Regions from separate parts of the Pseudomonas svalbardensis genome, predicted to be linked through region 2. Evidence: predicted binding sites of a transcription regulator. Region 2 holds the regulator's gene; the other holds the start of a gene.
The links. Region 2 encodes sigma-54, which starts transcription at its own class of promoters, with help from an activator protein. Its sites were predicted from a motif close to ANTGGCATNNANNTTGCTNT; they were not measured.

Region 1 (5,128 bases), 2.0 Mb from region 2:
GACACGTCCTGCTTGATGCGCAGCACCGCACGCTTGAACACGATGTTGCCGGTAGCGCCAGCCACCGAATCCAGGGCTTCCACCAGTGGCACACCTGCCGCAAAGGTAGTCGACAGCGTGCGGGCGTAACGGGCCACGGCGGACTTGTACATAAGCGTGCCAATCAGCGGCAATTTCAGCAGCCAGGTGTCCATTCGGTCCCGAAAGCCTTGCGACGTTTTAAAGGCGTGGCGCACGCCGAAGATGGCCGCGATCAGCACGCCGAGCATCGCCCACCACCAGTCCTGCATGAATTCCGAGAGACCGATGACCATCACCGTGAAGGCTGGCAATTCGGCACCAAACCCTTTGAACACCGATTCGAACTGCGGCACCACTTTGACCAGCAGAATCCCGGTCACAATGATTGCGACGAACACCACTGCCAGTGGGTAGGTCATGGCTTTTTTGATCTTGGCTTTGAGGCTTTCGCTTTTTTCCTTATAGGTCGCCACTCTCTCCAGCAGGGTATCGAGGGCACCGGCCTGCTCGCCGGCATCGACCAGGTTGCAGTAGAGCTCATCGAAATACTGAGGCTTTTTGCGCAGGGAAGCGGCGAAGCTGTTACCCGCCGCGACTTCCTGTTTCACCTCGTCAACCAGTGTGCGCATGGCCGGGTTATCAAAGCCTTCACCGATGATGTCGAAGGACTGCAACAGCGGTACGCCGGCCTTCATCATGGTAGCCATCTGCCGGGTGAACAGAGCGATGTCCTGGGCCTTGATGCGCTTGCCCAGGTTGAAAATCGAGGTGGACTTCTTGCGTACCTTGCCGGGGTTGATGCCCTGCTTGCGCAATTGGGCCTTGATCAACGCCGGATTTTGACCGCTCAATTCGCCCGTCATTTTGGTGCCTTTGCGGTCTGTGCCTTCCCAGGCGTAGACGCTGATTTTTGCTGCTTTGACCGCCATATTCAGTCCTTGGTGACCCGGTTGATTTCTTCAAGGCTGGTGATGCCTTGCATGGCCTTGAGCAGGCCCGACGTCCGCAGGTCGTTGAAGCCGTCCTTACGCATCTGGATGTCGATTTCCAGTGAGTTACCTTCGGCCATGATCAGCCGTTGCAGGTCCGGGGTGTTCTTCACCACTTCATAAATCCCTACTCGCCCTTTGTAACCGTTGTTGCAGTGATCGCAACCGACTGGCTCATAGATCGTGAATGAGCCGATGCGTTCCTCGGGGAAGCCTTCCTTCAGCAACGCCTCCCGGGGGATCTCGATGGGTTTCTTGCAATGGCTGCACAGCTTGCGTGCCAGGCGCTGGGCAATGATCAGGCTGATCGAGGTGGCAATGTTGAAACCCGGAATGCCCATGTTGTGCAGGCGAGTCAGGGTTTCGGCGGCGCTGTTGGTGTGCAGGGTCGACAGCACCAGGTGTCCGGTCTGGGCGGCTTTAATGGCTATTTCGGCGGTTTCGAGGTCGCGGATCTCGCCGACCATGATCACGTCCGGGTCCTGTCGCAGAAATGAGCGCAACGCCTGGGCGAAGTCCATTCCCTGTTTGGGATTGACGTTGACTTGGTTGATGCCTTCCATGTTGATCTCCACCGGGTCTTCGGCGGTGGAGATGTTGATGTCCACGGTGTTGAGAATGTTCAGCCCGGTGTAGAGCGATACGGTCTTGCCCGAGCCGGTGGGCCCGGTCACCAGAATCATCCCCTGCGGCTGCTTGAGGGCGGCCATGTACAGTTCTTTCTGGTCGGGCTCGTAGCCGAGGGCGTCGATGCCCATTTGAGCGCTGGACGGATCGAGGATCCGGATCACCACTTTCTCGCCCCACAGAGTTGGCAGCGTATTGACCCGAAAGTCGATGGATTTGCTCTTGGACAGGCGCATCTTGATCCGCCCGTCCTGGGGCCGGCGCCGTTCCGAAATGTCGAGGCTGGCCATGACTTTCAGCCGCGCGGCGATGCGATTGGCCAAGTGAATCGGTGGCTTGGCGACTTCACGCAAAATACCGTCGGTGCGCATCCGCACGCGGTAGGTTTTTTCGTAGGGCTCGAAATGCAGGTCGGAAGAGCCGCTTTTGATCGCGTCCAGCAACATCTTGTGAACGAAGCGCACCACGGGCGCGTCATCGGCATCCTGGCCGGCGATGGTGTCTTGTTTGTTGTCATCGATCGACTCGATGTCCACGCCATCGAGGTCAACGTCGGCCATGTCTTCCAGGCCGGTGCCTTGGGTATCGAAGAATTTTTCGATGGCGTCGCTGAGCTTGTCGTCCTCCACCAGAATGGCTTCGGTATTCAGCCCGGTGCTGAACTGGATGTCATTGATGGCTTGCTGATTGGTCGGGTCGGAAACGCCCACGAACAACTTGTTGCCGCGCCGCCAGAGGGGCAGGGCGTGGTGCTGACGGACCAGTTTTTCGCTGACCAGCCCTTTAGGTTGTGTTTCCTTATCCAGGCAACTGAGATCAAGCAGCGTCATGCCGAAATGTTCCGAGGCAATCTCGGCAACCTGCCGACTCTTCACCAGTTTGTTCTGCACCAGGTAAGTGACCAGGGAGATTTTGTTGCGCTGGGCTTGCTGATACGCCTGTTGCGCGCTTTTGTCAGTGAGCAACTCGGCCAGGACCAATTGCTTGGCCAGACCGCTAAGGGCGATGTCATTCATTGGGATACCGGACGCAGACAGTTCATGACTTATAGCCTAGTCAAGCGGAGGAACCAAACCAGCACCGCTCAGGTGACAAAAAGTGTCAGATAGTGCGGATTCTGGGGGTAGGAAAGCGCTTTGTGTTGGCCTCGTGCCCCTATAACAGGGGGCGAAGGGCTTGGCATGGGCTGTGCTGTGGCTAGTTCAGATCATGAGATTTCGACTCATGCATGGAGCTTGTCTATGAATACTCAAAAAGGTTTTACCCTGATCGAACTGCTGATCGTGGTGGCGATCATCGGGATTCTGGCGACGTTTGCCTTGCCACAATATTCAAAGTACCAGGCCCGGGCCAAAGTCACGGCGGGGCTGGCTGAGATCAGCGCGTTGAAAGTGCCTTTCGAGGACACCATCAACCAAGGCACCGACCCTACATTGCTCTTGGTTGCGGGTAACGCGGCGGCGACGACCTCCAATTGCACGTTGGCGGCTTCAGGCACAGCTTCGACAGGTGCGGGCACGATCACTTGCACGCTGGTTAATGCCCCAGGACCGGTGTTGGGCAAAACCATCACACTGACTCGCTCGTCAGGAAACACGGCGGGCGCCTGGACGTGTGCCAGCAATGTTAACGCTGACTTCGCACCAAAAGGCTGTCCCGGCAGCGGCGCGTAATCTCGCTGCTTGATCTGATGCCTCGTCTGTTTGACGGGGCATTTTTTTGTTCGCTGTTCGGGGCAAACTGGAGTAATTGAGAAAACTTCCAACAATTCATGGCCTTAGGCCTGCGGTAAAACCCGCAACTTGCATGTACATAATTTCGAACTCATGCAATTTGCATGATTCCGAAAATCAGGTGTTTCTGTAAGCTGTTGATTTATATGTATTTATTGACTGTCTCAAAGTTGGCACAACGTTCGCAATATCTCCAGTAACCCTGCTGACAAGACACGCAGCAGACTTTATGAAAAACAGGAGTTACTCGTATGAAGAAGTTCGCTATCGCTGCCGCTACTGCTACCGCGCTGACCCTGACCATGGCCAACGCTGCATTTGCTCAAACCCAAGCCACTCAAGCACCTATGATGCTGGCTGCTGGCGAGGTCACTGAAGCGAAAGAGGATGTTTCCGATACTTGGATCACCACCAAAGTCAAAAGTGACCTGGTGACTGAAAAAGGCATTCCTGGTACCGATATCAAAGTCGAAACCAACAAAGGCGTTGTGTCCCTGTCGTCCACCGTTGCGGTGACTGACGCTCAGAAAACCACTGCTGTGGCCATCACCAAGAAAATCAAAGGCGTCAAAGCGGTCTCCGCTGACGGCCTGAAAGCCGAGTAAGGCAAGACTTCTCGCCTGGACTGGGAGAAGGCGCGACAGACGGGCCGAGCAATACGTCTGCCGCCTCAGGAGAGTTCATGCGAAAGGCCACAAGGATGTGGCCATTACAGGCCCCGGCATTCGTGTCGGGGCCTGTTCTATTTGATCTTCAGTTACCGCGCTTGCTGGTGATCTGCTTCAAACGATTACCTTCAAAACGCAGGTACTGATACATCCCGCCGTTGGGCCCGTAGGTCCATTCCTCGACCTGAAACTCTTCCCGTCGGTTGGCGCTGCGCTTGTAGCCCAACAGATCACGGCTGACCGGTTCACCGCATTTCTGCAGTACTTCGCTGGACCTGTCCCCGACACTGACCAGTTGACTGCCGCAGCGCAGGGTATCGGCTGCCGAGGCCTGACTGGCGGCTATCGCCAGAGTCAGGCTCACCAGCCATTTCGCGCCCATCACTCGGCGTCCAGATGCAGCGGCGTAACCACCCGACCGTCACTTTGCGCTTCGCCGAGGTTAGCGTCGATGAAGTACACGCGGTCATCGGCCAACTGACCCTTGTCGACCAGATAGTCCTTGATGTTGCTGGCGCGTTCCTGACCCAACTGACGCAACAGCACGTCGCTGGAACTCCAGAACTTGATCACGCCTTCGTGCATTTTTACCGTGCGTTCTTCCTTGCCAAGATCCTTCCACTCGGCGGGTGGCTGAGTCTTCAGGCGCGTGCGATAGATCCCTTCCAGCAGCGGACCTTTCTCGTTATCCGGTACTTCCAGCAATGAAGCCTGAGCCGGCACCTTGTCACCGCGACGCTGGAGCATTTTGTAGTAGTTGTACTGGTATTCCCGCTCCAGACGTTGCTCGGCGATCAGCGGGCCATCGCTGCTTGCAGCTGCCGTGCCTTCGATTTCCAGGCGCAGGGCCGGACGTTCCTTGAGGGCCTGGGACAGTTTGACCAGCGAGCCCTCGGCCTCCTTGCTCAGGTCGCTTGAACCCGGGGCAAACGACACAATGCCCAAATCTTCCGAACCACCACCACTGACCAGTCCGCCAATCATTTTGAATGGCGCCGCGGCGGCTTTGACGATCAGGTTGCGCAAGGTCTGCCAGACAATCGGCATGATGCTGAACTGCGGGTTGTTCAGGTCGCCGGTCACCGGCAGT
Region 2 (5,128 bases):
CAACAACGTCACCCAAGGCGAGAAAATCGTCTACGACACGGTTAAAAAGCTTGCGAGCGCCGGTCGCGCGACGGGCAACAAGGTCACCGAGTCGCGTCCGCGCATCGACATGGTGATCCAGCCGAAGAAGAAAACCGACGAGCAAAAGGCCCAGTAATGGCAACTCTGAAAGCTCAGCATCTGGCCAAGAGCTACAAGAGCCGCCAGGTCGTGCGTGACGTCAGCCTGTCGATCGACAGCGGTCAGATCGTCGGCCTGCTGGGTCCCAACGGCGCCGGCAAGACCACCTGCTTTTACATGATTGTCGGCCTGGTACAGGCCGACCAGGGCCGCGTACTGATTGACGACCTGGATGTCAGCCACCAGCCCATGCACGGTCGTGCGAAGGCCGGTATCGGCTATCTTCCGCAAGAAGCCTCGATCTTCCGCAAACTCTCGGTAGCCGACAACATCATGGCGATCCTCGAGACCCGCAAGGAACTCGACAAGGCCGGTCGTCGCAAAGAGCTGGAAAGCCTGCTGCAGGAATTCCATATCAGCCACATCCGCGACAACCTCGGGATGAGTCTGTCCGGTGGTGAACGCCGCCGCGTGGAAATCGCCCGGGCACTCGCTACCAACCCGAAATTCATCCTGCTCGACGAACCATTCGCCGGCGTGGACCCGATTTCGGTGGGCGATATCAAACAGATCATCTATCACCTCAAGGCCAAGGGCATTGGCGTGCTGATCACTGACCACAACGTCCGTGAAACCCTGGATATCTGCGAAACCGCCTACATCGTCAACGATGGCCAACTGATCGCCGAAGGTGACTCTGCCACCATCCTGGCCAACGACCTGGTCAAGGAAGTGTATCTGGGCCATGAGTTCCGCCTGTAAGCACTGAGGTGTCTGGCTGGTTGCTCGGGCGCTTGTCTCGATAAAAAATCAACATTTTTTTATTGTTACAGCGCTCTAGGCAAACGCTGCAGTTTCGGGCATATAATTTGCTTATGTTTGGCGCTCCGGCGCCCTGTAGTGGATGGCGCATGTGCGCCGGCGAATAAGGTGTTAAGCCCCTGCCATGAAACCATCGCTAGTCTTGAGAATGGGCCAGCAGCTGACGATGACACCGCAGCTGCAACAGGCCATCCGCCTGCTCCAATTGTCGACCCTGGACCTGCAACAGGAAATCCAGGAGGCCCTGGAGTCCAATCCGATGCTCGAACGCCAGGAAGAAGGCGACGACTTCGATAACGCCGACCCCTTGGCCGACAAAGCCGAACAGCCACCCAACGCCGATGTTTCGGAACCCTCCTACCAGGAAACCGCTCCGACGGTGGACAACCTCGAGGAAGGCGACTGGAACGAGCGGATTCCCAACGAACTGCCCGTCGACACCGCGTGGGAAGACGTCTACCAGACCAGCGCCAGCAGCCTGCCGAGTAACGATGACGACGAGTGGGATTTCACCACCCGTACATCGGCCGGCGAAAGCCTGCAAAGCCACTTGCTGTGGCAACTGAACCTGGCACCGATGTCCGACACTGATCGCCTGATTGCCGTGACCCTGATCGACTGCATCAACAATCAGGGTTACCTGGACGAAACTCTCGAGGAGATTCTCGAAGCCTTCGATCCGGAACTGGACATCGAACTGGACGAAATCGAAGCCGTCCTGCACCGCATCCAGCAATTCGAACCCGCTGGCATCGGCGCCCGTAATCTGGGCGAATGCCTGCTGCTGCAATTGCGTCAGTTGTCCGCCAAGACGCCTTGGCTGGTCGAGGCCAAACGCCTGGTCACCGATTACATCGACCTGCTCGGCAGCCGCGACTACAGCCAGCTGATGCGTCGCATGAAGCTCAAGGAAGATGAACTGCGCCAAGTGATTGAATTGGTCCAGAGCCTCAACCCGCGCCCAGGCTCGCAAATCGAGTCCAGCGAAGCCGAATACGTCGTTCCCGACGTGATCGTACGCAAGGACAACGAGCGCTGGCTGGTGGAACTGAACCAGGAATCCGTGCCGCGCCTGCGGGTCAATGCTCAATACGCCGGTTTCGTGCGCCGCGCCGACACCAGCGCCGACAACACCTTCATGCGCAATCAGTTGCAAGAGGCCCGCTGGTTCATCAAGAGCCTGCAAAGCCGCAACGAAACCCTGATGAAAGTAGCCACTCAGATCGTCGAGCATCAGCGCGGTTTTCTTGAATACGGCGACGAAGCCATGAAACCGCTGGTCCTGCATGACATCGCCGAAGCGGTGGGCATGCACGAGTCGACGATTTCTCGGGTGACCACGCAAAAGTTCATGCATACCCCTCGGGGTATATATGAACTGAAATACTTTTTCTCGAGCCACGTCAGCACCTCAGAGGGCGGTGAATGCTCGTCCACGGCGATCCGCGCGATCATCAAAAAACTGGTTGCCGCGGAAAATCAGAAAAAGCCGTTGAGTGACAGCAAGATCGCTGGTTTACTGGAGGCACAAGGCATTCAGGTGGCTCGCCGCACCGTCGCCAAGTACCGCGAATCCCTCGGGATCGCGCCTTCGAGCGAACGCAAGCGGTTGATGTAGAGCCACGCCACAGCGTTCCAGTGGCAGGCATTTCTGCCTGCCGCTTTATGCACTGGCAACGAAGGAGAGCTGTATGCAAGTCAACATCAGTGGACACCAACTGGAAGTGACCGAACCTCTTCGCACCTACATCGGCGAAAAACTCGAACGATTAGAGAGGCATTTCGACAAGATCACCAACGTGCAAGTCACGATGACGGTCGAAAAGCTCAAGCAGAAAATCGAAGCCACGCTGCATATTCCCGGCAATGAAGTGGTCGCAAACGCGGAGCATACCGATATGTACGCGGCGATCGACGCACTGACCGACAAGCTGGATAAACAACTCAAAAAGCATAAGGAAAAGACCCAAAGCCTCCTCCAGGGCGCGACCGGTCGTTAACACTCCCAACCCATGATCCGACTTGAAAGCATCCTGACCCCCGGCCGTTCCCTCGTGAACGTGCCGGGCGGCAGTAAAAAGAAAGCCCTCGAGCAAATTGCCAACCTTATCCACAAAGAAGTGCCGGATCTGGAGATGCAAGATGTCTTCGAGGCTCTGATTGCCCGTGAAAAACTTGGCTCAACCGGTTTTGGCAACGGCATCGCCATTCCCCACTGCCGCCTGAAGGGCTGCACCTCGCCCATCAGTGCCCTGATGCACCTTGATGCACCCATCGATTTCGACGCCATCGACGGCGCCCCGGTTGACCTGCTGTTCGTTCTGCTGGTCCCGGAAGCCGCTACCGATGCGCACCTGGAGTTACTGCGCCAGATCGCCAGCATGCTCGACCGCAAGGAAGTGCGCGAAAAACTGCGCAGCGCCCCGAGCAATGAAGCCTTGTATCAGGTTGTCCTGGACGAGCAAAACGGTCATTAATCATGCGCTTGATCATCGTCAGTGGCCGCTCCGGCTCAGGTAAAAGTACCGCACTCGATGTTCTCGAGGACAACGGCTACTACTGCATCGACAACCTGCCCGCCGGCCTGCTGCCGGAACTGGCCGAACGCGCGTTGATTCACACCGAGCTGGCGCAACCGCTGGTTGCCGTATCGATCGATGCGCGTAACTTGCCGAGTCACTTGTCGCGGTTTCCCGAACTGCTGGAAGAAGTACGCAGCCGGCATATACAGTGTGATGTGCTTTATCTGGACGCCGACGAAGAAACCTTGCTCAAACGCTTCTCGGAAACCCGCCGTCGCCACCCGCTGAGCAATGCCAATCGCTCGCTGGCCGAGGCCATCAACGATGAGACCGCCCTGCTCGGGCCGATTGCCGACCTCGCCGATCTCAAAGTAAACACCACCAACCTGAACCTGTATCAGCTGCGGGATACCATCAAGCTCCGCCTGCTGAACCAGCCGGAACCCGGTACGGCGTTCCTGGTGGAGTCTTTCGGCTTCAAGCGTGGCATGCCGGTGGACGCTGACCTGGTGTTCGACGTGCGCTGCCTGCCGAACCCTTACTGGAAGCCAGAGTTGCGCGATCAATCCGGGCTCGACCAACCGGTTGCCGAGTACCTGGCGGCACAGCCGGACGTCGAAGAGATGTTCCAGGACATCTCCACCTACTTGTTCAAGTGGCTACCACGCTTTGCCGCCAGCAACCGCGCTTATGTCACCATTGCCATTGGCTGCACCGGCGGCCATCACCGCTCAGTCTACCTGACCGAACGTCTAGGCCAGGCCCTGCAAAAAACCCTGAAGAACGTCCAGGTTCGCCACCGCGACCTCAGCTAAAGGATTCACACCGCGATGCCTGCTCTGGAAATTGAAATCATCAACAAGCTGGGCCTGCATGCCCGCGCTTCTGCAAAATTCGTTGGCGTCGCCGGTGAGTTCAAGGATTGCACGATCAGAGTAGGACGCACGCCGGAATCCACGGTCGACGGAAAAAGCATCATGGCAATGATGATGCTCGCTGCGGGCAAGGGCACCAAAATCCACCTGAGCACCGAAGGTGAACAGGCTGATGAGGCGCTGCAGGCATTGGTGAATTTGATCAATGACTACTTCGGCGAAGGCGAATAACGCTCGCCTAAGCGAGCGCTGTATCCATCACCATCATCAAGCAAAACCCGATCAGCAACCCAAGACTTGCAAGCTTGTCGTGACCATTGCGGCGCGACTCGGGGATGACTTCATGGGTGACCACCAGCAACATTGCCCCGGCCGCCAGTGCCAACCCCAAGGGCAACAACAATTCGGCCAGGCTCACTAGCCAGGCACACAACAACGCGAAGACCGGCTCGACCAACCCTGACGCAGCACCAATCAGGAACGCCTTGACCCGCGACATCCCTGCCCCGGCCAATACCAGCGCGATCACCAGACCTTCCGGCACATCCTGCAAGGCGGATGCCCATGGCCAGACTATCGGCGTCAGGCATGCCACCCCCCGCCGACACTCCGACCGCCATGCCTTCGGGGATATTGTGGGCAATGATCGCAAACACAAACAACCAGATTCGCGTCGGGATGACCGGTCGCTCCAGCGTGCCTACGAGCATTTCCGGCGACGCACCTGACACCTTGCGATCAACCAGGAACAATCCGAACGCACCCAGCATGATGCCGAAACTGATCAGT

Region 1: QFX16_RS24730 (pilin) is a predicted target of sigma-54. The motif match lies at 2,813-2,832, and genes of this name have one in related genera.

What each region holds. Positions count from the first base shown of each region.
Region 1 is NZ_CP125619.1:5,359,135-5,364,262, reverse strand. It holds gene QFX16_RS24740 (type II secretion system F family protein) at 1-950, opposite strand, end outside; gene pilB (type IV-A pilus assembly ATPase PilB) at 953-2,653, opposite strand; gene QFX16_RS24730 (pilin) at 2,879-3,310, shown strand; gene QFX16_RS24725 (BON domain-containing protein) at 3,622-3,975, shown strand; gene QFX16_RS24720 (DUF2845 domain-containing protein) at 4,124-4,420, opposite strand; gene QFX16_RS24715 (DUF748 domain-containing protein) at 4,420-5,128, opposite strand, start outside.
Region 2 is NZ_CP125619.1:1,007,018-1,012,145, reverse strand. It holds gene lptA (lipopolysaccharide transport periplasmic protein LptA) at 1-157, shown strand, start outside; gene lptB (LPS export ABC transporter ATP-binding protein) at 157-882, shown strand; gene QFX16_RS04370 (RNA polymerase factor sigma-54) at 1,067-2,560, shown strand; gene hpf (ribosome hibernation-promoting factor, HPF/YfiA family) at 2,634-2,942, shown strand; gene ptsN (PTS IIA-like nitrogen regulatory protein PtsN) at 2,955-3,419, shown strand; gene rapZ (RNase adapter RapZ) at 3,422-4,279, shown strand; gene QFX16_RS04350 (HPr family phosphocarrier protein) at 4,295-4,570, shown strand; partial or broken gene QFX16_RS04345 (ZIP family metal transporter) at 4,578-5,128, opposite strand, start outside.